One region of the Vogesella sp. AC12 genome, then DNA from elsewhere that is predicted to be linked to it. Evidence: predicted binding sites of a transcription regulator. Region 1 holds the regulator's gene; each other region holds the start of a gene.
The links. The regulator FNR, encoded in region 1, switches genes on or off when oxygen is low (the NO sensors DNR and NnrR bind a similar motif). The targets are predictions, from matches to a motif close to TTGATNNNNATCAA.
Positions count from the first base shown of each region.

Region 2: the regulator FNR is predicted to act here: its motif matches at 2,154-2,167, upstream of NOM55_RS04675 (DUF3149 domain-containing protein).
Region 3: the regulator FNR is predicted to act here: its motif matches at 1,906-1,919, upstream of NOM55_RS00840 (nitrite reductase).

Region 1 covers NZ_JANFNU010000002.1:289,211-294,103, reverse strand. Annotated here, with positions in the region: gene NOM55_RS05220 (hypothetical protein) at 1-563, shown strand, start outside; gene hemN (oxygen-independent coproporphyrinogen III oxidase) at 714-2,123, opposite strand; gene fnr (fumarate/nitrate reduction transcriptional regulator Fnr) at 2,235-2,981, shown strand; gene NOM55_RS05205 (iron-siderophore ABC transporter substrate-binding protein) at 3,046-3,963, opposite strand; gene fhuB (Fe(3+)-hydroxamate ABC transporter permease FhuB) at 3,963-4,893, opposite strand, start outside.
Region 2 covers NZ_JANFNU010000002.1:183,002-187,894, forward strand. Annotated here, with positions in the region: gene NOM55_RS04665 (cytochrome ubiquinol oxidase subunit I) at 1-1,095, shown strand, start outside; gene NOM55_RS04670 (cytochrome d ubiquinol oxidase subunit II) at 1,092-2,102, shown strand; gene NOM55_RS04675 (DUF3149 domain-containing protein) at 2,241-2,375, shown strand; gene arsA (arsenical pump-driving ATPase) at 2,526-4,283, opposite strand; tRNA gene NOM55_RS04685 (tRNA-Pro) at 4,455-4,531, opposite strand; gene NOM55_RS04690 (GntR family transcriptional regulator) at 4,674-4,893, opposite strand, start outside.
Region 3 covers NZ_JANFNU010000001.1:144,664-149,556, forward strand. Annotated here, with positions in the region: gene NOM55_RS00830 (nitric oxide reductase activation protein NorD) at 1-571, shown strand, start outside; gene NOM55_RS00835 (bestrophin family protein) at 800-1,717, opposite strand; gene NOM55_RS00840 (nitrite reductase) at 1,987-3,681, shown strand; gene NOM55_RS00845 (c-type cytochrome) at 3,724-4,032, shown strand; gene NOM55_RS00850 (cytochrome c) at 4,142-4,507, shown strand; gene NOM55_RS00855 (cytochrome D1 domain-containing protein) at 4,504-4,893, shown strand, end outside.

The sequences.
Region 1 (4,893 bases):
TTTATGCCACCAGCTCTCCGACGGCCGATTATATTCTCGCTGGAATTCAGTCTGTACATACCAAGGTAATTATCGATTTTAGCAATCAATTGCCACTATCCTGGGTTGCCTCGGTGCTGGCCGCGGGAGAAATCAGCCCGAATCAGCTTGCTTATCCATTCAGCGCCAATGCAGATCAATTCTCGATGCGGTTTAATAATGAAATTACCCTGACACACGACGAGAGTGGCTGGCGAATACCGCCCTATGACAATAAAGAATATCGCGTCTGTATTGGCTTGGGGATGGGGTTGGAAGAAATAGACTGGGGCTGTAGTGTAACGGTGGCCCCCAATAGCAGCGTGTTGCTGGAAGCCAGCGCCTATCAGGTGTTTCGCCTGGATATGGCAATGCCGATAGGTAGTCCGGTGACGCCCACGCCACCCAATGCCTGGCAGATTCCCCTTGGCAGCAAGGCGCTACTCTCGTTCTCAGCCTCGGGCATCGGAACGCTGACGTTCGGAACCGGCAACCAGGCACAACAAGCCAACCCAGAGCATGATCAACACGCCGCCAAGTCTTGAAAAACAAGCCAGGCGCACTTCCCTGCCCCCATCCGGCTCAAATGGATGACAGGCTCTAGCGCCCGCGCCGCCGCCGGCATAAAAAAAGGTTGGCCGCATCGCTGCGGCCAACCTTGTGTGCCTGTCGTCCCGCCGCCCGTGCGGCGCGCGTCAGATGGTTTTCGAATAGCGCGCGCCGGTTTCGCGCTCGCGCAGGTGGCGGTCGAACGCCATCGCGATATTGCGGATCAGGAAGCGGCCCTTCGGCTCCACCATCAGGAAGTCGCCGTCGAAGTGCAGCAGCCCCATCTGCTGGAACTCGCGGATCTTCGGCAGTTCGTCGGCGAAGTAGTCGGCAAAATTGATGGCGAAGGTCTGCTCGATCGCCTCCACCGACAGCGAGAAGCGGCACATTAGCGCCTGGATCACGCTGCGGCGCAGGATGTCGTCCTGAGTCAGCGTCATGCCGCGCATCACCGGCAGGTGGCCGGCGTCCAGCGCAGCGTAGTAGGCGTCGATGTCTTTTTCATTCTGCGAGTAACAGGGGCCGACCTTGCCGATCGACGACACGCCGAAGCCGATCATGTCGCAATCGGCGTGGGTGGAGTAGCCCTGGAAGTTGCGCTGCAGGCGGCCCTGCTCCAGCGCGCGCGTCAGCTCGTCACCGGGCTTGGCGAAGTGGTCCATGCCGATGAACACGTAACCGGCGTCGCTCAGCTGCTGTACCGAGTTCTGCAGGATGTCGAGCTTGGTGGCGCTGGACGGCAGATCGGCCTCGTTGATGCGGCGCTGCGGCTTGAACACGGTCGGCAGGTGCGCGTAGTTGTACAGCGCGATACGGTCCGGCGACATCGCGATCACCTTGTTGACGGTGCTTTCCAGCGAGTGCGCGCTCTGCAGCGGCAGGCCGTAGATCAGGTCCACGCTCACCGACTTGAAGCCGGCCTCGCGCGCGGCGTCGATCACCAGCCGGGTTTCCGCCTCGCTCTGGATGCGGTTCACCGCCTGCTGCACCGCCGGATCGAAATCCTGGATGCCGACGCTCATGCGGTTGAAACCGAGACGGCCCAGGTGCAGCACGGTGTCGCGGCCAACCTTGCGCGGGTCGATCTCGATCGAGAACTCGCCTTCCGGCAGCAGCTCGAAGTAGCGGTTGATGACGCCCATCACCCGGTCCAGCTGCGCATCGGACAGGAAGGTCGGTGTGCCGCCGCCGAAATGCAGCTGGATCACCTTCTCGCGACAGCCGAGTTTTTCCGCCACCAGCGCGATTTCCTTTTCCAGGTAGTCGAGGTAGGCGTCGGCACGGCTCTTGTCCTTGGTGATGATCTTGTTGCAGCCGCAGTAGTAGCAGATGGTGTTGCAGAACGGGATGTGCACGTACAGCGAAATGCCGCGATGGTTTGCCCCAATGGCGCGCTGCGCCAGGCAATGTTCATAATCATTCACCCCGAAACCGGCGTGAAAACGGTCGGCAGTCGGATAGGAGGTGTAACGCGGACCGGACCCTTCCAGTGTTTCGATCAGGGTCCGGTCGAAAACACATTGGGTCGGGATAAATGCAGAATGAGCAGCCATCATATATTTTGATTGGAAATCTGGTGGGGGACTGGTAAATTTGCGCAATTACGCCTTGATCTGCATTGACGCTCATCAAGCAAGCTCATCTGTCCCTGGAAATCGACTCTCGGTATGAACGATCTGTCCTCCCCCCTGCATTCGCTGAAAGTCACTTGTTCCAACTGCAGCCTGCGTGAATTGTGCCTGCCGGTGGGGCTAAACCGTGACGAGATGGCCCAGCTGGATGCCGTTATCCGTCAGAGCCGCCGTTTCAAGCGCGGTGAATACCTGTTCCGCAGCGGAGAAGGTTTCCGTTCTTTATACGCGGTGCGCACCGGCTATTTCAAGACCTGCGTTTCCAGCCAGGACGGCCGCGAACAGGTTACCGGTTTCCACATGTCCGGCGAGCTGATGGGGCTGGACGGCATTTCCTCCAACACCCACGGTTGCGACGCCATCGCGCTGGAGGACAGCGAGGTGTGCGAGCTGCCGTTCAGCCGCATGGAAAGCCTGGGACGCGACATCCCCAGCCTGCAACACCACTTCTTCCGCCTGATGAGCCGCGAAATCGTGCGCGACCAGTCGGTGATGCTGCTGCTGGGCAATATGAAGGCGGAAGAACGCCTCGCCGCCTTCCTGCTCAACCTGTCGCAGCGCCTGGCCAGCCGCGGCTTTGCCGCCAACGATTTCATCCTGCGCATGAGCCGCGAGGAAATCGGCAGCTTCCTCGGCCTGAAACTGGAAACCGTCAGCCGCACGCTGTCGAAATTCCAGCAGCAGGGCTGGATCCTGGTCGATCACAAGCACATCCAGCTGGTCCGCCCGGAAGAGCTGAAGGCCCTGGTGGCCGGCTGCTCGCAGGCCAACAGCGCCGGCTAAGCCCGCCGCGTGACCCAATAAAAAAGCCCGGACTTGCTCCGGGCTTTTTGCTTGTCACCGCCGGCTAGCGCGCACCATGCGGCAGCCGCAGCAGCGCGTCGCTCATCGCCTCGGCCAGGTAGTACAGCGAGAAGATGCCGCCGTAGCTCCAGGTGGCGCGCACCGCGCCGAAGCGGCCGCGCTGCACGAAAGGCATCGCCCGCCACAACGGGGTGCCGAACAGCTTGCCGGCCTGCTCGAACGGCTGCTGGTACAGCACCACGCTGTCGCGCAGCTGCCCCAGCTGCACCACCTGCTGCTGCGTCACCCCCCAGATCGACGCCGCCGGCTGCGGCGTGCCGGCGATGCCCAGCCGCTGCAGCGCGTGCAGCGGCATCGAGTTGCTGCCGTACACGTACACCACCGCCGGGCTGGCAAAACGGATCACGTCCACCCGCGGCAGCTGCGTGCCGAAGCGCTGCTGCAGCCGGCCGCGCAGGCGGGCAAAGCCCTGCTCCATGCCGGTCAGCCGCCGCTCGGCCAGCGCCGTGCGCCCGAACAGCCCGGCCAGCTGCAGGTAGATGTCACGCGCCACCTGCGCGTTGTCGTGATCGTGACGGTAGGCGTCGAAGTACAGCACCGGGGCGATGCGCGCCAGTTGCGGCCGCATGTCCAGTAGGCTGGGGCTGATGATGATCAGGTCCGGCTTCAGGCTGGCCAGCAGCTCCAGGTTGGGCTCCAGCCGACCGCCGGCCGGCAGCGTGGTAGATGGCAAGGTTGGCCGCACCACCCACTTGCGATAGTCGTCGGCATCGGCTACCGCCAACGGCGTAATGCCCAACTCCAGCAACTGTTCGGCGGCCTCCCAGCTCAGCGCCACCACCCGCTGCGGCGAGCGTGCAAAATGATGCACGCCGTCGCTGTCGCGCACGGTCAGCGCCGCCGCCAGTCCAGACCACAGCAGCAACGCTGCGGCCAACGTTGTCCAGACTGCCCGCGCCATTACGCCCTCCCCCGGCGCAAACGCTGCGCCAGCAACAACAAGATGAAATACGCCCCGCACAGCACCGAGGCCAGGATGCCGACCGGCACCTGCAGCGGGAAGATCAGCACCCGCCCCAGCCAGTCCGCCACCAGCAGCAGCACGCTGCCCAGCAGCGCCGCCAGCAGCAGCTGCTGCAGCACGCGGCGCGCGCCGAGCATGGCGGCGATATGCGGTGCCAGCAGGCCGAGAAAGCCAACCGGCCCCAGCACGCTGGTGACCAGCGCGGTCAGCAGCGCCACCAGTGTCAGCCACGTCAGCCGGCTGCGTGCCAAGTGCAGGCCGCGCCCTTGCGCCACACCGTCGCCAATGCTCAATAGCGTCAGCGCACGTTGGCCGCACAGCGCCAGCGCGCCCAGCAGCAGCACGCCGCCGCTGAGCAGCAGCGCCTGCTCTCCCGATACGCGATAGGTGGAGCCGGCCAGCCAGCCGAGGATGGCGAAGCTATCCGCCGTGCCGCGCGCCAGCGCGAACTGCAGCACCGCCTCCAGCAAGGCCGCCAGCGAGATGCCGACCAGCGCCATCATCCCCGGCGCGTACTGCTGACGCCGCCCCAGCCACAGCAGCAGGCCCAGCACCGCCAGGCTGCCGCCAAAGGCCATCAGCGGCCCGCCCTGCTGCAGCGGCCGCCCCAGCCACAGGCTGGCCGCCAGCAATGCCAGCGTGGCGCCGGCCGACAGCCCCAGGATGTCCGGGCTGGCCAGCGGGTTGCGCAGCAGCCGCTGCAACACCACGCCGGCGACGGCCAGCCCGGCACCGGCGGCCACCGCGGTGAGCGTGCGCGGCCAGCGGAACGACCAGATCAGCGCGTCCGGCCACGCCAGCTGCCAGCCGTGCGCGCCCGGCGCCAGCGTCAGGCTCAGCACGGCCAGCGCCAGCAGGCCGCTCAGC
Region 2 (4,893 bases), 110 kb from region 1:
AACTGGCCGGGCTACATGCAGAAGGTCGGCAACGTCGCCGGGCCGCTGCTGGCCTACGAGGTGCTGACCGCGTTTTTCCTGGAGGCGACCTTCCTCGGCATCATGCTGTTCGGCCGCTCGCGGGTGAGCAACCGCGTGCACACGCTGGCCACCTTCCTGGTGGCGTTCGGCACCACGGTGTCGGCGTTCTGGATCATCGCGCTGAACTCGTGGATGCAGACGCCGGCCGGGGTGGAGGTAATTGCCGGCAAGGTGCACGTAGAGAGCTGGCTGGCGGTGATCTTCAACCCGTCGATGCCGTACCGGCTGACGCACATGCTGCTGGCCTCCGGCCTGACGGTGGCCTTTCTGGTGGCCGGGGTGTCGGCCTACCGCTGGCTGCGCGGCGACCGTGCCGCCGGCGTGCGCCACGCGCTGAAGACCGGCGTCACCCTGGCCGCCGTGCTGATCCCGCTGCAGATCCTGGTCGGCGACGCGCACGGGCTGAACACCTTCCACCACCAGCCGGCCAAGCTGGCAGCGATCGAGGGCGTGTGGCATACCGAGCGCGGTGCGCCGCTGCTGCTGTTCGCACTGCCGGACGAGGCGACACAGTCCAACCGCTACGCGTTGGGTATTCCCAAGCTGGCGAGCCTGATCATCACCCACCAGCCGGACGGCGAGATTCGCGGCCTGAACGAGTTTGCCGGCGCGCATCCGCCGGTGGCCAAGGTGTTCTGGAGCTTCCGCGTGATGGTGGCGGTGGGGGTGGCGATGCTGCTGGCCTGCTGGCTGGCGGCGTGGCAGCTGCGCCGCCGCGGCGAGCCGGCGCCATGGCTGGCACGCGTGCTGGTGGCGATGACCTTCTCCGGCTGGCTGGCGACGCTGGCCGGCTGGTACGTGACCGAGATCGGCCGCCAACCGTGGCTGGTGACCGGCATCCTGCGCACCGCCGATGCCGCCTCAGCGGTGGGCGGCGGCATGATCCTGTCCACCTTGCTGATGTACCTAGCGCTGTACGCGGTGCTGCTGGTCAGCTACGTGTCGGTGGTGTTCTATCTGGCGAAGAAGGCCGGTCAGCCGGTTGCGGCCAACCTTGAAGGAGTCTCGGCATGAATGCGGAACTGTGGTTGCCGGTGATTTTCGCCGGCCTGATGGCCATCTCCTTGCTGGCCTACGTGATCCTCGACGGCTACGACCTGGGTGTCGGCGTGTTGCTGCCGTTGGGCAGCGACAGCCAGCGCGACACCATGATCGCCAGCATCGGCCCGTTCTGGGACGCCAATGAAACCTGGCTGGTGCTGGGCGTCGGCCTGCTGCTGGTGGCGTTCCCGATGGCGCACGGCATCATCCTTGGCGAGCTGTACCTGCCGGTGGCGCTGATGCTGCTGGGCTTGATCCTGCGTGGCGTGGCGTTCGACTTTCGCGTCAAGGCGCAGGCGCAGCACCAGCCGGCGTGGAACGCCGCCTTTGCTGTCGGCTCGCTGCTGGCGACGCTCAGCCAGGGCGTGATGCTGGGGCGCTACCTCACCGGCTTCGCCCCCGGTGCGGCGGCGTGGGGTTTCGCGCTGCTGGCCGGGGCCGGGCTGACTGCCGCCTACGTGCTGCTCGGCGCCGGCTGGCTGATCATGAAAACCGAGGGCGAACTGCAGCAGCGCGCCACGCGCTGGGCGCAGCGCGCGCTGCTGGGCACCGGCGTCGCGGTCGCAGCGGTGTCGATCGCCACGCCGCTGGCAAGCGCACGCATCGCCGCCAAGTGGTTCACGCTGCCGGATGTGCTGCTGTTGTTGCCGTTGCCGCTGGTCACGCTGGCGCTGTTCGTGCTGCTGGCCGTCAGCCTGCCAAGGTTGGCCGCAAGGCAGGCGGCTGGGCGCGACAGCTTCTGCTGGCTGCCGTTTGCCGCCACCGTCGGCATCGTGCTGCTGTCGTTCTGGGGTCTGGCCTACAGCGTGTTCCCGGAAATTGTCATCGGTCGGCTGACCATCTGGCAGGCGGCCAGCGACGCCGAGGCGCTGTGGGTGATCCTCGCCGGCGCCGCGGTGGTGCTGCCCACCATCATCGGCTACACCGTGTTCGCCTACCGCGTGTTCTGGGGCAAGGCGCGTGAACTGAGCTATTCCTGAGGGTAAGCGCGGCAGCGGGCTGTTGCTTTCCCGCGGGTGCCTCGCGGCGGATTGACCTGTATCAAAGTCCCTGTCAAGGGTAGGGGTAAGATCGAATTTATCCTGATTAGATACCGGAAACACCGGGAGGAGCTTGAAATGGAACTGTGGAAACAACTGCTCTCTGACGATGTCGGCCTGCTGAGTGTCATCACCATCGGCGTCACTTCGGTGATCGTCACCACCATCATCGTGATGTTCATCAAGAAGGTGAAAAACAGCGACCGCAAGTAAGCGCGACGCCGATTTCCGCAAAAAGGGTACGACCACGGTCGTACCCTTTTTCATGGCTGCGTGCAGCCTTTGTCGCAGCGGGCAACACCGTGCCAAGTCGCTGCGTCAAGGTGCGGTGCCACGTTGGATCAGCGGTTTTGCTCGCGGTGCCTAGTGGCGCGCCAGCCGCTGCAGCCGCGCCACGCCGACCGGTTCTTCCGCCTGCAGCGGCACGATCGCCCAGCGCCGTGCGTGCTGTCGTGCCACCAGCTCGATCTGCGCCAGCTCGTTGCCGGCACGCTGTTGCAAGAGCGGCGACTGCGGCCGTGCCAGCGCCAGGCTGTTGTTGATCAGCCAGGCCCACGGCTCGATGCCGGCGCGGCGCAGGTCGGCCTGCAGGTTGGCCGCCTCCAGCACCGGCGTGGTTTCCGCCAGCGTCACCAGCAGCACCTTGGTCTGCACCGGGTCCTGCAACTGCATCATCGGAGTGGTGAAGTGCAGCCCCTTGCTGCCCATCTGCCGGGCCACCTCGCGGTGATAGGCGCCGGTGGCGTCCAGTAGCAACAAGGTGTGGCCGGTGGGTGCGGTGTCCATCACCACGAACTGCCTGCCGGCGCTGCGGATGATGCGGGAAAAGGCCTGGAATACGGCGATTTCCTCGGTGCATGGCGAGCGCAGGTCTTCTTCCAGCATCGCACGGCCGGCGGCGTCCAGATGCTTGCCCTTGCTGGCCAGCACCTGTTCGCGGTAGCGCGCGGTTTCCGCTTGCGGGTCGATGCGGCTGAGCTGCAGCGTGGGCAGCGCGCCGGCCACGGTTTCGGCGAGGTGGGCGGCCGGATCGGAGGTGGTCAGGTGCACGGCGTGGCCGCGGCTGGCCAGCTCCACCGCCACCGCGGCGGCCAGCGTGGTCTTGCCGACACCGCCCTTGCCCATCAGCATGATCAGACCGTGGCCGTCCCGCGCCAGCTCGTCGACCAGGCTGGCCAGATCCGGCGCCGGCGGCGGGGTGGGTGCTGCCGTCGTCGCGCCGGCCGGCACGCTGGCGCCCGGTTGCAGCAGGGCCTGCAGCGCCGCTACCCCCACCAGATTGAACGGCAGCAAGGGCAGCAGGTCGCGCGGCAGCGCCTGCAGTGGCGCCGGCATCGCCGCCAGGGCCGACTGTTCGCGTTGCCAGAGCGCGCGCGCCAGCGGATCGTCGCCGACTGCCTGCTGCGGCAGTACGCCATTGAGCACAAGGTACTGCTGCTGCAGGCCGAGGGCGGCCAGCTCGCCCTGCGTGCGTGCCACCTCGCGCAGCGTCGCCGGCTGCGGCCGTGCCACCAGGATCAGCCGCGTCCTGCTGCCGTCGGCCAGCGCCGCCACCGCCGCCTGGTACTGGCTGCGCTGCTTGTCGAGGCCGGCCAGCGGCCCGAGGCAGGAGGCGTCGCCCTTGCCGGCCTGCAGGAAGCCGCTCCAGGCGCCGGGCAGCTGCAGCAGGCGGATGGTGTGGCCGGTGGGCGCAGTGTCGAACACGATGTGCTGGTATTGCTGCTGCAGCGCGTCATCGGTGAGCAGGGCGGTGAATTCGTCAAAGGCGGCGATCTCGGTGGTGCAGGCGCCGGACAGCTGTTCGGTCAGGCTGTTGACCTCGGCGTCCGGCAGCACACCGCGCAGCGGGGTGATGATGCGGTCGCGGTATTGCTGCGCCGCCGCCTGCGGGTCGATCTCCAGTGCCGACAGCCCGGCGACGCTGCCAATGGCGGTGATGCGGTTGCCGATCTCGGTGCCGAACACCTGGCCGACATTGGAGGCCGGATCGGTGCTGACCAGCAGCACGCGTTTGCCTTGCGCCGCGAGATGGATGGCGCTGGCGCAGGCCAGCGAGGTCTTGCCAACACCGCCTTTGCCGGTGAAAAACAGGAAGGGTGGGGCCTGGTCGAGAAAGTGCATGGGCAACCTTTCGGCAGTGCGGCCGGCGACGCCAGCGGCGGGCAGGCAGCGTAGGGGAGGGGTCACTACAGCATGGCAGATTCGCGGCGCGGTGGGGGTGATCGCCGTCAACGGTGCGCCACAAACGGCAAAAGCCGGAAGCGCTGGGCAGCACTTCCGGCTTTCTGATCCTGGTCGGGGTGAGAGGATTCGAACCTCCGGCCTCTACGTCCCGAACGTAGCGCTCTACCAGGCTAAGCTACACCCCGAATGCTGCGCATTTTAGCCAGCTTGCCGGCCAAAGAAAAGCCCCCTGCCGCGGTGTGGCTTCAGGCTGTGTGCCAGTGCCGGCGCTGCCGGCAGCGATTTTTCCGGCAAAACAAGGCCTTAGCCGTCACCGCGTGGGCGGGCTCAGGACGCGGCTTTTTTCTTGCGTCCGCGCGGGGTTTTCTGCTGGCTTTCCTGCGCGCGATACCACGCCTCCAGCGCTTCCTCCGCGTTCATCACGTGCTGGCGCAAAAAGGCCGCCGCGCTGATGGCGTCCTTCTGCTTGCACAGCTCCAGCAGTCGGGTGTGTTCGTGGTGGGCGCGGTCGTTGAAGCCGGTTAGCAGGATCTGCATCCGCGTGTAG
Region 3 (4,893 bases), on a different contig from region 1:
CTGCCTGCTGCTGGCCGACCTGTCGCTGTCCACCGAAAGCTGGCTCGGCGAAGCCGGGCAGGTGATCGGCGTGATCCGCGACAGCCTGCTGCTGTTCGCCGAGGCGCTGTCCGCCTGCGGCGACGCCTTCGGCCTGTACGGCTTTTCCTCGATCCGCCGCGACGAGGTGCGCTACCTGCTGCTGAAGGATTTTGCCGAGCGCTACGACGACACCACCCGCGGCCGCATCCTGGCGCTGCGTCCCGGCTACTACACGCGCATGGGCGCGGCGATCCGCCAGTCCACACGCATCCTGCTGGAGCAGCCGGCGCAGCGCCGCCTGCTGCTGATCGTGTCCGACGGCAAGCCCAACGACCTCGACCACTACGAAGGCCGCTACGGCGTGGAAGACACGCGCCAGGCGGTGCTGGAGGCGAAGCGGGCAGGGCTGATCCCGTTCTGCGTCACGGTGGACAAGGAGGCCGGCGAGTACCTGCCGCACCTGTTCGGCCGCCGCGGCTACAGCGTGGTGCACGACGCGCGGCGCCTGCCGCAGGTGTTGACCAGCCTGTACGCCAGCCTGACCGCCTGAGAGCCTGTTCACGATCTGCTGTGACTTGATCGTAATGGCGCGATACGGCGTTGAAAGCGTCTTCGGAATGCTTGTTCATGTCTGGATAAATGCCGCTTCCTCAGCCATTTTCGCCTTGTCTCGCGTGAGCACCGAGATCATGAACACGCTCTGATACGCACATGCCAGCAAAAAAGGTTGGCCGCAACACTGCGGCCAACCTTTTTTGTTGATGCGCCGCGGTGCGGCTCAGTACAGGTAGACGCCGTCCGGCTGCGGTGCCGGCACCGGCACCGGCTGGCGCAGCATGTCGCACACCGCGGACTCGATGCCGTAACACAGCGCAGTCAGCGGCAGGTCGTTGCCTTCCTTGCCGAACGGCTCTTCCAGCTCCTCGCCCAGCACGTCCAGCGCCATATAGGTGTAGGCGATGAACACCGCGATCAACGGCGTCAGCCAGCCGATGCTGGTGGTCAGCCCGATCGGCAGCAGCATGCAGTAGATGGTGACGGTGCGGTTGAGCAGCACACGGTAGGTGAACGGGATCGGCGTGTTGCGGATGCGTTCACAGCCGCCGACCACGTCGGACAGCGCGTCCAGGTTGCGGTCGACGCTCTGCCACTGCCACTGGTCGATGCTGCCGCTGTGGCGCAGGCTGGCATTGAGGCGGTGCAGGTAGAGCAGGATCAGCCCCGGCTTGCCGGGCGCGTCGGCGATCGCCTGCCATTCCGCCGCCGGCAGCAGCCGCTGCAGGTGAGCGGCGACGTCGTCCTGGCGCAGCTGGCCTTTCAGCGCATAGGCAAAGGCGCAGATGCCGTGCAGCATCTGCCGCGACTCCGGCCGCGCATCGGCGACCGCCAGCAGCTTGCCGGCCAGGGTGCGCGCCACGATCAGCAGCGTGCCCCACAGCTTGCGCGCTTCCCAGAAGCGCTCGTAGCTGACCGAATTGCGGAAGCTGAGGAAGATCGCCAGCGACACCCCCATCAGCGTGAAGATGTAGATGTTCAGCGACGACTGCGCGTGCTGGCTGATCCACCAGTTGGTGGCGAAGGCGGACAGCAGCGAGATGAGGAACACCAGGCACAGCCGGGGCAGGATGCGCGGCAGCACCGAGCCGCGCCAGACGAACAGCAGCTCGAACCAGTTGTGACGAGAGTGGATGATCATGATGGGTAGCGGGGGCAGTGAGGGCAGCGAGAGAGAGACCAGCCCGACATCATAGGCGCTGCCGGCCTGCGACCACAAGGCGCGGCGGCGGCCACGGCGCCTTTTTTTTGTGCACTGCGGCAAGCCGCCGCCGCGGGCAAGGGCGGCGGACGACAAGTTCACGCCGTCTGGCACCGGATTCCGATCCGTTGATACGAATCAATGATGCCAATGTCACCACCGGCGGATGATGCGCGCATGAATTCCCTCATAGCGTGGTGGAGAGCATCATGAAAAGCTTCAGGATAAGTGCACTTGCACAGGGCGTATTACTGGCAACCTTGCCGTTTGCTGCATCACTGGCGCTGGCGGACGCCGCCGGCAGTCCGGCGGCCCAGTCTCAGCAGGAGATGCACCAGAACATCAACCCCAAGGCGCCGCCGATCACCAAGGTCGAATTCGAGCGCGCCAAGCAGATCTACTTCGAGCGTTGCGCCGGCTGTCACGGCGTGCTGCGCAAGGGTGCCACCGGCAAGCCGTTGACGCCGGACATCACGCTGGGCAAGGGCACCGACTACCTGAAGGTGTTCATCGCCTACGGCAGCCCGGCCGGGATGCCGAACTGGCAGACCTCCGGCGAGATGAGCGAGCAGGACGTGGACCTGATGGCGCGCTACATCCAGCAGGAGCCGCCAACCCCGCCGGAATTCTCGCTGGCTGACATCGAGAAGTCGCGCAAGATCTACCTGCCGGTGGAAAAACGCCCGACCAAGAAGATGAACAGCTACAACCTGGACAACATCTTCTCCGTCACCCTGCGTGACAGCGGCGAAGTGGCGCTGATCGACGGCGACAGCAAGCAGATCATCAACATCATCAAGACCGGCTACGCGGTGCACATCTCGCGGCTGTCCAAATCCGGTCGCTACCTGTACGTGATCGGCCGTGACGCCCGCCTCAACCTGATCGACCTGTGGCTGCCGAAGCCGGACAACGTCGCCGAGGTCAAGGTCGGCCTCGAGGCGCGCTCGGTGGAGACGTCCAAGTTCAAGGGCTTCGAGGACAAGATCGCCGTCGCCGGCACCTACTGGCCGCCGCAGTTCGTGATCATGGACGGCGACACGCTGAAGCCGCGCAAGGTGGTGTCCACCCGCGGCATGACCGTGGACAACGAGTATCACCCCGAGCCACGGGTGGCCTCCATCGTCGGCAGCCACTACAAGCCGGAATTCGTGATCAACGCCAAGGAAACCGGCAAGATCATGATGGTCGATTACTCCGACCTCAATAACCTGAAAACCACCACCATCGACTCCGCCAAGTTCCTGCACGACGGCGGCTTCGACAGCAGCGGTCGCTACTTCCTGGTCGCCGCCAACGCCTCCAACAAGATCGCGGTGGTCGACACCAAGGAAGACAAGCTGGCGGCGCTGGTCGATGTCGGCAAGATCCCGCACCCGGGCCGCGGCGCCAACTTCGTGCATCCGAAATACGGTCCGGTGTGGAGTACCTCGCACCTGGGCAGCGAGGACGTGACGCTGATCGGTACCGATCCGGTGAAACATCCGCAGTACGCGTGGAAGGCGGTCAGCGTGTTCAAGGGCCAGGGTGGCGGTTCGCTGTTCATCAAGACCCATCCGAAATCGAAGAACCTGTGGGTGGATACCCCGCTGAACCCGGATGCCAAGGTCAGCCAGAGCGTGGCGGTCTACGACATCAACAACCTGGCCAAGGGGCCGCAGGTGATCGACGTGGCCGCCTGCGCCAAACTCTCGGACGACGGTGCCAAGCGCGTGGTGCAGCCGGAGTACAACAAGGGCGGCGACGAGGTGTGGTTCTCGGTGTGGAGCGCCAAGAACAAGGAATCGGCCATCGTGGTGGTCGATGACAAGACCCGCAGCTGCAAGGCGGTGATCAAGGACAAGCGCCTGATTACCCCGACCGGCAAGTTCAACGTCTACAACACCCAGCACGACGTTTACTAACCCTCAGCGCGGGCCGCGATCCGGCCCGCCACGGAGATCATCATGAAAACATCCCTGCTTACCGCGCTGCTGCTCAGTGGCGGCCTGCTGCTGGCCACCAGCGCCAACGCCTCGCCGGAGCTGGCGAAGAAGTACAACTGTTTCGCCTGTCACGGCATGGACAAGAAAGTGGTCGGCCCGGCGTTCAAGGACATCGGCAGCAAGTACAAGGGCCAGAACATGCAGGCCAAGCTGGAAGAGAAGGTGAAGAAGGGCGGCGCCGGCAGCTTCGGCCCGATCCCGATGTCGCCCAACCCGCAGGTGCCGGATGCCGACATCAAGCTACTGGTGAAGTGGGTGCTGGCGCAGTAAGCCCCGCATCCCGACGCGCGCCGGCCCGCTTTGGGCTGGCCGCCGCGGCACGGACTTTGATCGCAGCAGGCGCCGCCTGCTGCCGTGAAAGCCTGACCGGAATCCCGCCATGAAACTGCCTGCCTGTTGCCGTACGCTGACCGCCAAGTGCCTGCTGCTGGGCTGTTGCGCCGCCTTGTTCATCTCCGAAGCCGTTTATGCCGACAGCGGCATCGTCTCCCCCGCACCGCAACGCGTCGCCGAGCTGCGTCACCTGCTGCGCGAGGACTGTGGCGCCTGTCACGGGCTGACCCTCAACGGCGGCCTTGGCAGCCCGCTGACCGCCGCCGCGCTGGCCGGCAAGCCCGGCGACAGCCTGGTCGCCACCTTGCTCGATGGTCGTCCCGGCAGCGCGATGCCGCCGTGGCGGCCGTTCATGAGCGAGGCCGAGGCGCAGTGGCTGATCCGGCAATTGCAGCAGGGGGTGACACCATGAAGGCGATGACAAGGTTGGCCGCAGCGGCGGCTGCCATGCTGCTGCTGGCCGGTTGCGCCACGCCGGCGCTGCGCGGCAGTGGCGATCTCGGCGTGGTGATCGAGCGCGCCGCCGGCAGCGTGCAGGTGGTCAGCAACAGCAGCAACACCATGCTGGCGCGCATCGGCGGGCTGGGCGACCTGTCGCACGCGTCGCTGGTGTACAGCCGCGACGCGCGCTACGTGTACGTGTTCGGCCGCGACGGCGGCATCAGCAAGGTCGACATCCTCGCCGGCAAGCTGGTGGCGCGGGTGCTGCAGGCCGGCAACAGCATCGGCGGCGCCATCTCCAGCGATGGCCGCATCGTGGCGGCGCAGAACTACAGCCCGGGCGGGGTCAAGCTGTTC